2 regions of the Tistrella arctica genome follow, and region 1 is predicted to be linked to the other one. Evidence: riboswitches for the same ligand, from Rfam matches in the RefSeq annotation. Region 1 holds a riboswitch; the other holds the start of a gene.
What was found. Region 1 has a riboswitch for cobalamin ahead of WG924_RS02060 (TonB-dependent receptor plug domain-containing protein). Riboswitches for the same ligand answer to the same signal wherever they lie in the genome.
Positions count from the first base shown of each region.

Region 1 (5,510 bases):
CCCCACGAAGCCGACCGCACCGGCGACGGCGACCCCGGGCCCCACCGCCAGCGCGGTGCCGATGATCGCCGCCAGCCGGGTGCGGGTGATGTCGAAGCCCAGGCTGCGGGCGGTGTCTTCGCCCAGGGTCAGGGCTTCGAGCGCCCGGCCTGTGCGAACCAGCATCGCCAGCCCGATCAGGATCGGCGGTGCCGCCAGCCAGACATGGTTCATACTGCGATCAGCCAGCGATCCCATCAACCAGAACACGATTTCCAGTGCTGCATAGGGTGAGGGCGCGAGGTTGAGCGCCAGCGCGGTCAAGGCGGCGGCAAAGCTGCCGATGGCGACCCCGGTCAGGATCAGCGCCGTGGTTCCCGCCCCCCGGCGGGCGACCAGCGCCAGAACCAGTGTCGCCAGCAAGGCCCCGGTGATGCCGCCCAGCGGCAGAGCCAGCGCCCAGAGCGCCCCCAGCCCGCTATAGAACACACAGACCGCGCCGAAGCCTGCGGCGCCACTGACCCCGATCACCCCCGGATCGGCCAGCGGGTTGCGCAGCAGGCCCTGAAGGATGGCCCCGGCCATGGCGAGCCCCGCACCCAGCAGGGCGGCCAGGATCGCCCGGGGCAGGCGCAACTCCACCAGGACCAGCGCATCGAGGGTTTCGCGGTCCTGCCACAGATCGGCGATGGCCTGCCACAGATCCAGCCCGTCGGGACCGGTCGCCACCGAGGTGAGCATCAGCAGGGCGGTCAGTGCGGCAAGCCCGCCGGTGACGACGCGCGTGCCGGCGGCAAGACGGATGTATGGCCTCATCATCATTGGTCGGCACCGCGTCGGGCCAGCACCGTGCGGCGCGCAGCCGACAGCCTTGCCACCGCCTCGGCGACCCAGGGGCCCGGGCAGACCCACAGCGCCGCCGGCAGCGAGGCGATGGTGATGCCGGCCTGGCGGCTGCGGAAGGCCGGATGGTCCAGCACCTCGCGTGCCAGGGCCGGGGGTGCGGCGCCATCGCTGTCCAGGATCAGCAGCTCCGGCTTCAGCCGCAGCAGCCGTTCCAGGCCGATGCGGCCGTCGCCATCCACCGGTGCATCCGGCGCCAGATTACGCAGGCCGGCGGCGGTGAGGATCTCGTCCTGAAGCGTGCCGGCGCCGGCAACGCCGCCGCCGGGCCGCAGCACCACCACGCCGGGCATGCCGCCCGGATCATCCGGCGCCGGCCGCGCCGCCGCCAGCATGGCATCCATCCGGGCCAGCATGTCGACACCGGCATCGGGATTGCCGATAACGGCCGCGAGGCTGGTCACCTGATCGCGGATACCATCGAGGCTGGTTGCCTCGTCCAGAAGCTGCACCGGGATGCCGGCGCGGCGCAGCATGGCGGTGGTGGTGGCGGTGGTATAGCGCCCGGCCACCACCAGATCGGGCTGGAGCCGGGCAATCTCTTCGGCCCGCCCGTGATTGAGCGTCAGCCCGGCGGCAGGGCCGGCATCGATCGCCGCCGGCCCTGCCGCCAGCCAGGTGACCGAAACCAGCCGCCCCGGTGGCGCCAGCCGCAGCAGCAATTCATCCGCGCACAGGTTCATCGAGACGATCCGGGCCGGCGCCGCCCCGACGGGTGTCGCAGCCGGGATCATCGCCGCAAGGATCATCGCCGCCACGGCCACAGGGCTGCGCCGGATCATGGCTCAGAACCGCATCCGCAGGCCGGCATAGGCTGCCCGCCCGCGTGAACCATAGCCCAGAACCTCCTGATACTGCTCGTCGAACAGATTGTCGACCCGACCGAAGATCTCGGCCCGGTCGGTGAGGTCATAGGCCGCGGTCAGGCCGACCAGCGTATACGCGTCCAATGTGACGATGCTGCGCGTGTAGCTGGCGTCATAGGCCCAGTCCTTCTGCTCGCCGTTATGGACCACCGACACGCCGGCGCGGGCGCGATCATCCAGAAAGCGGGTGGCGATATCGGCGCTGGCGACATGCGGCGCCCGGCGGACAAGCTCCTCGCCATTGGCATCCTCACCATCGGTATAGGTATAGGCGAGGCGGATGTCCATCCATCCGACCGGCCGCAGGGTCAGCGATGCCTCGATGCCGTCGATCCTCGACGTGCCGTCCAGATTGATCGAGGTATCGCCGGTGCCCTGGATCAGCCGGTCGATATCCTGGCGGAAATAACCGAGATCGGCGGTGACACGGCCATTGAGGAAGGATTGCTCTACCCCTGCGTCCCAGCCCTTCGCCCGTTCCGGCTTCAGGTCGGGATTTCCCCGGTAACTGGCTGAATATCCGAACAGTTCAAAGAGGGTCGGGTTCTTGACCCCGGTGCCATAGGATGTGCGCAGCCGCGTGCCGGTGCCGTCGATCACCCAGGCGGCGGTCAGCCGGTAGGTGGCGGCATCGTCGAACAGCTCGTTCTGATCCAGCCGGCCGGCCGCCGACAGGAACAGGCTGTCGAACAGGCCCAGCCGGTATTCGGCGGCATAGCCGGTGGCATCGAAGGCCCGGTCGACCGATGACCAGTCGCTGTGGGTGCGCACGGTCTCGCGCTCATATTCCGCCGCCAGACTGATATCGTGGCTGGCGGGCAAACCGGTGGTGGTGTCGACGCTGTAATCGGTCTGATAGTCGGTCTTCAGGCGCCGCCCCAGATAGGTGCTGGATATCGTGCCGTCCGTGCGGTAATCGCGGTCGTGCTCGGTATGGGCCATGCCCAGCTTGTGGCGCCATCGGCCATCGGCCATGGCATAGCGGGCCTCGGCGCGGGCGAAGCTCTGGGTGCCGCGGGTCTCTTCGTCACCGTCGACGGGCAGGGTGGAATAGCCATCACCTTCAGCGCGATAGCGCAGGGTCCTGCCAACCAGGGCGAATTCCAGATCCTCGGTCGGCCGCCAGCCGAATTTCGCGAAGGCCGAGCGGTTGCGATAACCGTCGGTCTCAGGATTGCCCGCCCGCTCGTCGGCGACCGAGATGCCGTCGGTGCGGAAGCTCTGCACCGAGACCATGCCGTCGAAAATCTCGTCGCCATAGGACAGGCTGCCCACCGCCTCGCGGGTCTCGAAGCTGCCGGCCTCGGTCCGCAGACTGCCCGACAGCGGGCCGGCGCCGCGCTTCGTGGTGATGTCGATCACCCCGCCCATGGCGTCCGATCCGTACAGCGCGCTCTGGGGGCCGCGCAGAACCTCGATCCGCTCCACCTCATAGGCCAGCAGATGGGCGAAATCGAATTCCGAGCCGGCCGACGGGTCCGAGACCTCGATGCCGTCGATCCGCACCAGGGTCTGATTGCCTTCCGACCCCCGGATGCGGATCTGCGACAGGCCGCCGACCGAGCCGGTGCGGCTGACCGCGACGCCGGGCACCAGCCGCAGGGCATCGTCGACATGGCGGATCTGAAGCGCTTCAAGCTGCTCGCCGGTGATGACCGTCACCGCGCTGCCGATCGCGGCCAGTGGTGTGGGCGTGCGTGCGGCCGATACCGAGATCGGCCCGAGCGGTGTCACCTCGTCGTCGGAGGCAGCCTGTGCAATGGGCGACGACAGGCCGGCGGCGAGCGCGGCTGTCAGAATGGCGGCCGTGGTGACATGGCGGTTGGCTGGCTGGCGGCGGACGGAGTCCGGGCCGCGGAAGCGGGCAGTGGTATCAGGCACCGATAGACCTCGTTCAGCAATGTCGATCGGTCACTGCGAACGAGGCCAGCATGGTATGCGGCTTTGTGCCTGTTGGAACCGTGCCTGAAGGAAGACGGGTGTCCGGGGCCCTGACGCCGCCACCGCTTGCAAAAACCCATCGGTACACCCCGCCCGACGTGCTCGCCCGTGACCGCGAATGACGGCAGGTCTCCTGGCTCGCAGGTCATCGCACCGCCATCGCCTTCCCGGCCTCGATGGACCAGTGGCAGTCAGGATGGGGCACTCGCTGCTTACAGTTGCGGGGGCAGCCGCGGAATTGCGATCGCCGGCTTCGGCCGTGATCGCGCACCGCATTCCCTTTTCATCCCCGATCGACCAAGTCGATCGCGGACACCATCAGTGGCGCCATGGTTGCGCAATCGGGGTGCGTCTGGCAAGAGCATATCGCAGGGCGTCGGCGCGTTTCGCGATGGCGGGCCGGCCAGCCACGGACATGGCGGTCCTGGTGGCTATTTGCCCGGCATCCGGCGCAGAAGCGCATCCGCCCAGGATGCCGGCAGGGCTGCCAGCAGCCAGACCACCGCGGCCAGTTGCCAGGGAAAGGCGATCCGGGCGCGATTGCGGCAGAGCCCCCGGCGGATGATGGCGGCGGCGCGATCGGCATCCATCAGGTAGGGCATCGGAAAGCGGTTGCGCCCGGTCATCGGCGTGCGCACGAAGCCCGGGCAGACGACGGACACATGCAGGCCGCCCTTGGCGAGGCGCGGTCGCAGACCTTCGCCCCAGGCCTTGACGGCGGCCTTCGATGCGGCATAGGCGGGGGCACCGGGCTGGCCGCGATAACCGGCCAGGCTTGAGATGATCGCAATCGCCCCGCGTCCCCGGCCCAGCATCAGATTGGCGGCCGGCAACACGGTATTGACCACGCCGTCGACATTGACCGCGAAGATCGCGCGCGTGACCTCGGCCGAAACGGTGCCGCCCGACGCCGCCTCGTTTCCCGATATGCCGGCATTGGCGACGACCAGATCCAGGGGAAGGGTCGTGTCGGCGCGGGTGAGCCAGTCTGCCACGGCCCCGGCATCGGTCACGTCGAACAGGGCCGTATCGACCGTCGCACCGCTGGCGCGGGCGGCGGCGGCCACACCGTCCAGGCGGGCCGCGTCGCGTCCGTGCACCGACAGCCTGACGCCCGGTGCCGCATAGGCCCGGACCAGTGCGGCGCCGAGCCCGCTGGACGCACCGGTGATGGCGATGTGGCGGGGCGACAGGCGGTCGCGTGGCGGGCGGGTGTCGTCGGGCATCTGTGGCAATCGCTGCTTGGCGGGGGCTTGCGGGGTTCGTATAGTCCGCCGATCATCGCTCATCCTCAGGAGATTGGCCATGGCGCTCGCCAGCATGACGGGATTTGCCCGCGCCGACGCCGGCGATGCGCGCTATCGCTGGAGTTGGGAGGTCAAGAGCGTCAATGGCCGCTCGCTGGATCTCCGCATCCGCCTCGCCGCCGGCTTCGATCAGTTCGAGCCGGTGATCCGCCGGGTGGCCCAGGACCGGCTGCGGCGCGGCCATGTCAGCGTGCAGCTTGCCATGGTGGTCCATGCCCGCGGCACGCGGCTGCGCCTGGACCCGGATGTGGCCGACGGGCTGGGTGAGGTGATCGCCGATCTGCAGCGGCGCTTCCCCAAGGCCAAGGCGCCGCGGATCGATGGTCTGCTGCGCGTGCCCGGCCTGATCCAGGCCGTGGAGCACGAGGAAAGCGAAGCCGCCCGCGCCACCCGCGAGCACGCGATGACCGACAGCCTGATCGTGGCCTTCGACCGGCTGGTTGCGGCGCGCGCCCAGGAAGGCGCGGCCCTCGCCCGGCTGATCGACGAGCATATCGATGCGATCGGCGGCCTG
Region 1 covers NZ_JBBKTV010000001.1:461,118-466,627, forward strand. The annotation lists gene WG924_RS02050 (FecCD family ABC transporter permease) at 1-801, opposite strand, end outside; gene WG924_RS02055 (ABC transporter substrate-binding protein) at 798-1,664, opposite strand; gene WG924_RS02060 (TonB-dependent receptor plug domain-containing protein) at 1,668-3,629, opposite strand; cobalamin riboswitch at 3,796-4,024, opposite strand; gene WG924_RS02065 (SDR family NAD(P)-dependent oxidoreductase) at 4,121-4,915, opposite strand; gene WG924_RS02070 (YicC/YloC family endoribonuclease) at 4,995-5,510, shown strand, end outside.

Region 2 (5,510 bases), on a different contig from region 1:
ATCGCGACCAGTTGCCCGGCCTCGGCCGGCAGGCGCGAGCCCGAGACCGGCGCCTCGACATAATCACCGCCGGCGGCGCGGATATCATCACCCAGCGCGCGGGAATAACCGGGGGCTGTGGTGCCCATGTGAACGATGATGCGGCCACGGACATTGGCGGCGAGGCCGGGCGTGCCGCGACCCAGTACGGCATCCATCGACGCCCCGTCCATCATCATCAGGAACACGACATGGGCACGTCTGAACACCTGCGCCGGGGTGGCCGCCACCTCGGCGCCGGCATCGGCCAGGGCCTGGGCGCGTGAACTGGTGCGGTTCCACACGATCAGCCCTATGCCGGCCCGCGCCAGGTTCAGCGCCATCGGCTGCCCCATCACCCCCAAACCGATGAACCCGGTCGGTGTCGTCATCTCGGATCTCCTGTTGCCTGGATATGACCGCGATGCGGAGTCTGATCCGCCGGAGGTGACTTTAAGGATCGGGCCAAACCGCGTATTGAAGGCTTGTGCAGGTGGTGTGGGGCAACGGAGGTGGCGGATGGGGGATGATCGAGCGCGGTACCGGGTTCTGACCGACGCCGTGCGGCGTGATCCGGCGGATCGTGACGCCCATCTCGCGCTGGCCCGCCATCACATGGCATTCGGGCGCGCGGATCTGGCGATGGCCTCGTTGCTGACCGTGCGCCGGCTGGCGCCGGACCATCCGAAGGTGGGTGATATGATCGCCCATTGCCTTGGCCGTCTTCGCCTGCCGCCGCCAGTACAGCTGTATGACGAGATTCTGGCCCGGCTGACGGCGGGCGACATCGACGACATGCGGATCGCGGCGGTCGCGGGCCGGATGCTGGCGCGCCGGCATGGGCTGGGCCCTGAGACCGTGCCCGCCGCCACGCCCGATGATGCGACCTGTTCGGCGCTCGCGGCCGATCCGCTGTTCCGGCGCTTTCTCGATCGCTGTGCAAATGTCCATCCGGTGATCGAGCGGGCGATGGTCCGGCTGCGACGCCGCTGTTGCCTGAATGACGGGCTGACGGCCGATGATCAGGGGGAAAACCAGCGCGAGCCGCTGCCGCTGGAGGCGCGCATCAGCCTTGCGGCCGGCCTGCTGAATTCAGACTATGCCGCCGCCTGGACGGATGATGAACAGGTGGCGCTCGACGCCAGAATCGCCAGGGTCGATGCCCGCGCGGCGGAACTTGGCGACGTGGCGCTGACCGATGATCTGGTCGCGATCGCCATGTATCGGATGCCGCCGATGGCGGCGATGGCCGAACTGGCCACCCGGCCGGCCCTGCCCGATCCGGCGCGGCGCCGCTTTCTGGCGGTGTTTCATGACGAGCCGATGGCGATCGCCGCCCAGCGGATTCCGGCCCTGCGTCCGGTCACCGATCCGCTGTCGCTGCGGGTGCGCGCGCAATACGAGTCCTGGCCCTATCCGCGCTGGCGCGGCCTGCGCCCTATCCGTCGGCGACGGCTGGCCGAGGTGCTGGCGCGCACCCTTGGAACGCCTGTCACAGGAACACCCACGCATGCCGCGATCGCAGCGCTTCCCGACGATCCGGATATCCTGATCGCGGGCGGCGGCACCGGCCGGCACACGATCCACACCGCCCGGCGCTATCAGCACCGCTCCGTCACCGCCATCGATCTGAGCGCCGCCAGCCTGGCCTATGCGGCCCACAAGGCCGGGCTGCATGGCTGCGACGACGTGGCGATGCTGCGGGCGGACCTGTTCGATCTGACGAGCGAACGCCTGGAAGCGGCGGGGCGGCCCGGGCGGTTTCATCTGATCGAGGCGGTGGGCGTGCTGCACCACACCGCCGACCCGCTGGCGGCGTGGCGACGGCTGCGCGATCTGCTGCATCCGGGCGGCTGGATGAAGATCGGGCTCTACAGCGCCACGGCCCGGCGCGATCTGCTGGCGGCGCGGCTGTGGCTGGCGCGTCATGGCTGGCGCGGCGACGCGGCCTCGATGCGGCGCTTCCGGCGCGATCTGCTCGACGGCCGGCTCGATCCCGCTCTGGCGCATCTGGTGACCTGTGGTGATTTCTATAACCTCAACCATCTGCGTGACCTGCTGTTTCACGAGCAGGAGGTGCTGTTCACGGTGTCGATGATCGCGGCGCATCTCGATGCGCTTGGGTTGAGTTTCGCTGGGCTTTCCCTGCCGGAAAGTGATGTCATGCCCCGCTATCGGGCAATGTTTCCCAATGATCCGGCGGGTGCCAACCTGGAAAACTGGGCCGCCTTCGAAAGGCGGAACCCCAAAACATTCATCGAAATGTATCATATCTGGTGCCACGATTGAATCTTTGCTGGACCCACGATGGCCGGATTTTCGATTGAAATGTAGCCGCCTTGCCGGAAGAATGATGGCGTCACGATACTTATTTGGAGCGGCTATGATGACACACGGCAATCACCACATCTCCGGCAGCAACGATCTGTGGCAGGAGCCGTCCTGTGGGGGGCAGGTGTCTAAGACGCGTCGGCATTGGTCGGCACCTCGATTGACGGCGATGCTCGTCGCGACCACGGCAGCTAACTTCAACGGCGGTGGGAGCGACGGCACCTTCTTCTCCTGACCTGAGGCACCCGATGGGCCGGAATGATCTGTGACAGGCGGTGCTGCCGCTATCCGCCAGTGACAGATCACGCCCCTTCGCCCGCTTGACACACAGCGCAACCACAGATCACAATCCGGTCACGAAGGTCTGCCATGCCGGCGCTCAGAAGGGCGCTGCCAGGGCGGTGAAAAGGGAACATGGAAGCGGGCGGTCGCCCGCGAAGCCATGGCTGCCCCCGCAACTGTAAGCGGAGAGTCTGTCGCCCTGCTATACCACTGGGCAAGACTGGCCACTGGGATACCGGCCACCGGGGACTCCGGGTCGGGACACTGGGAAGGCCGGCGACGGATGATGACCCGCGAGCCAGGAGACCTGCCTTCGCGTCTGACAGGGCCACTCTTCGAACGGGGCGTTCGGATGGGGGCGGGATATATCGGCGGATCGCCGGTCATCTCCGAAGGCCTTGCCGTGTGAAGAGGCTCGATCAGGCTTCGGAGGATCGGCATGCATATTATGGAAGGCTATCTGCCCGCGACGCACGCCGTGGGCTGGGGCCTGGTTTCAGCACCCTTTGTCATTGCCGGCGCGCGCCGCATCGTGAAGCTCGTGCGCGACAAGCCCGAGGTCAAGCTGCTGCTGGCCGCATCGGGCGCCTATGTCTTCGTGTTGTCGGCACTGAAACTGCCATCCGTGACCGGCAGTTGCTCGCACCCCACCGGCACCGGGCTCGCCTCCGCCCTGTTCGGCCCCACCGTCACCACGGTGCTGGGCGCGATCGTGCTGTTGTTCCAGGCGCTGCTGCTGGCCCATGGCGGGCTGACCACGCTTGGCGCCAACATCTTCTCGATGGCGATCGTCGGGCCTTTCGTGGCCTGGGGTATCTTTCGGGGCATGACCGGCGCCGGACTGAGTGCTGCCCTCGCGATCTTCTTCGCGGCGACGCTGGGTGACCTTGCGACCTATGTCACCACCTCGCTGCAACTGGCGATCGCCTTCCCCGATCCGGCGGGCGGGGTGGCCGGTGCCGCCTCGAAATTCCTCGGCATCTTCGCGATCACCCAGATCCCGCTGGCGATCAGCGAGGGGCTGCTGACCGCGGTGGTGTTCAATATGTTGAGCCGTTACAGCCGTGGCGAGCTGCTGAGCCTGAACGTGCTGCGCGGCCGCGCCGCCGCCGCTGGAAAGGTCGCATCATGATCAAGCGCAATCTGGCGATGCTGGCCGCCGTGGCGGCACTGGCGATCGCACCGCTGCTGATCCACCCGCCCGGCACGGTGGAATTCGCCGGCGCCGATGGCGAGGCCGAGGCGATGATCACCGAGATCCATCCCGATTATCAGCCCTGGGCAAGCCCGTTGTGGGAGCCGCCGAGCGGCGAGATCGAAAGCCTGCTGTTCGCGCTTCAGGCCGCGATCGGCGCCGGGCTGCTGGGCTATTATTTCGGGCTGCGGCGCGGGCGGCGCGATGCGGCGGAAGATGGCGCGACCGGGGCTGTCACGCCCGTCGTCGATGCGCCGCTGCGGAGCGGCAATGCGCGCCATTGACCGCAGCGCCCATACCAATCGCTGGCGGCACTGGCCGGCGGCGGAAAAGCTGGTTGTCTGCGCCGGGTTGATGCTGGTGTCGCTGCTGGCCGCCGGCTGGGCCGGGCAGGTGATCATCCTGGCCGGTCTGGTGGTGGCGCTGCTGGCAGGGGCACGGGTGCGGCCGGGCGATCTGGCGCGGGCGGCGATGGTTCCGGTCGGGTTCATCGCCACCTCGACGCTGGCGCAGATGGTGACGCTGGATCTTTCGACCGGCTGGCCGGTCTTCGGCATCGCCGGCCCGGAGGCGCGGCTTCAGGCGCTGTTCGTCGGGCAGCGGAGCCTGACCTGCGTGACGGCATTGCTGGCGCTGGCGCTGACCACGCCTTTGACCAGCATCCTGCAATTGTTTCAACGCCGCGGGCTGGCCGGCGACATCGGCGATATCGCGCTGATGATGTTCCGGATCATCTGGCTGGTGCTCGATTGTCTGGAAGCCGGCCAGCGTGCCCAGGCCGCCCGGCTGGGGCATGAGGGCGCGCGTCGGATGATCCGCTCCAACGGCCGCTTGCTCGCCAGCCTGCTGCCGCGGGTGCTGGACCGCGCCCAGCGGATGAACACCGGGCTTGGCGTGCGCGGCTATGACGGCACGCTGCGCTTCGTCTCGGTCGAGGCGGCGGCGTCGGCGCCGCGCATCGCGGGCCTGTGCAGCGGCCTGGTGGTGCTGGCTCTGGGGCTGGCGCAACTCGGATGATGATTGTGACGCCCACGCATGACCAGACCGTGCCCGGCTTGAAGGCTGTCGGGCTGGAGGTCACCTATCCCGGCCGCACGCGGGCGCTGGACCGGGTGGATCTGGCGATCGCGCCAGCCCGGAAGCTGGCGATCCTGGGTGCCAATGGCGCGGGCAAATCCACCCTGCTGCTCACCCTGGCCGGCGGGTTGAAGCCGCAGGCGGGCAGCGTGTGGCTGGATGGGGCCGAGGTGGTTCACAGCCGCCAGGGGCTGGCGCGGCTGCGCCGCCGGGTCGGGCTGGTGTTGCAGGATCCCGACGACCAGCTATTCGCGGCAACCGTGGCCGAGGATGTGTCGTTCGGGCCGTTGAACATGGGGCTTGATGCCGCCGAGGCACGGGCGCGCACCAGCGAGGCGCTGGCGGCGCTGAACATCACGGCATTGGCTGGCCGCCCCACACACATGCTCAGCTTCGGCCAGCGCAAGCGGGTGGCGATCGCCGGGTTGATGGCGATGCGCCCTGGATTTCTGCTGCTCGACGAACCCACGGCCGGGCTCGATCCATCCGGCGTCGACGATCTGATGCGGCTGCTGGACGGCGTGGCGGCATCGGGCACGGCCGTGGTGGTGGCGACCCACGACATGGATCTCGCCTATGGCTGGGCCGACCGGATCGCGGTGTTCGG
Region 2 covers NZ_JBBKTV010000006.1:94,185-99,694, reverse strand. The annotation lists gene WG924_RS14465 (NAD(P)-dependent oxidoreductase) at 1-410, opposite strand, end outside; gene WG924_RS14460 (methyltransferase) at 538-2,307, shown strand; cobalamin riboswitch at 2,693-2,960, shown strand; gene WG924_RS14455 (energy-coupling factor ABC transporter permease) at 3,071-3,763, shown strand; gene WG924_RS14450 (energy-coupling factor ABC transporter substrate-binding protein) at 3,760-4,110, shown strand; gene cbiQ (cobalt ECF transporter T component CbiQ) at 4,097-4,843, shown strand; gene WG924_RS14440 (energy-coupling factor ABC transporter ATP-binding protein) at 4,843-5,510, shown strand, end outside.
Region 2: another riboswitch for cobalamin. It lies ahead of WG924_RS14455 (energy-coupling factor ABC transporter permease); the one in region 1 lies ahead of WG924_RS02060 (TonB-dependent receptor plug domain-containing protein).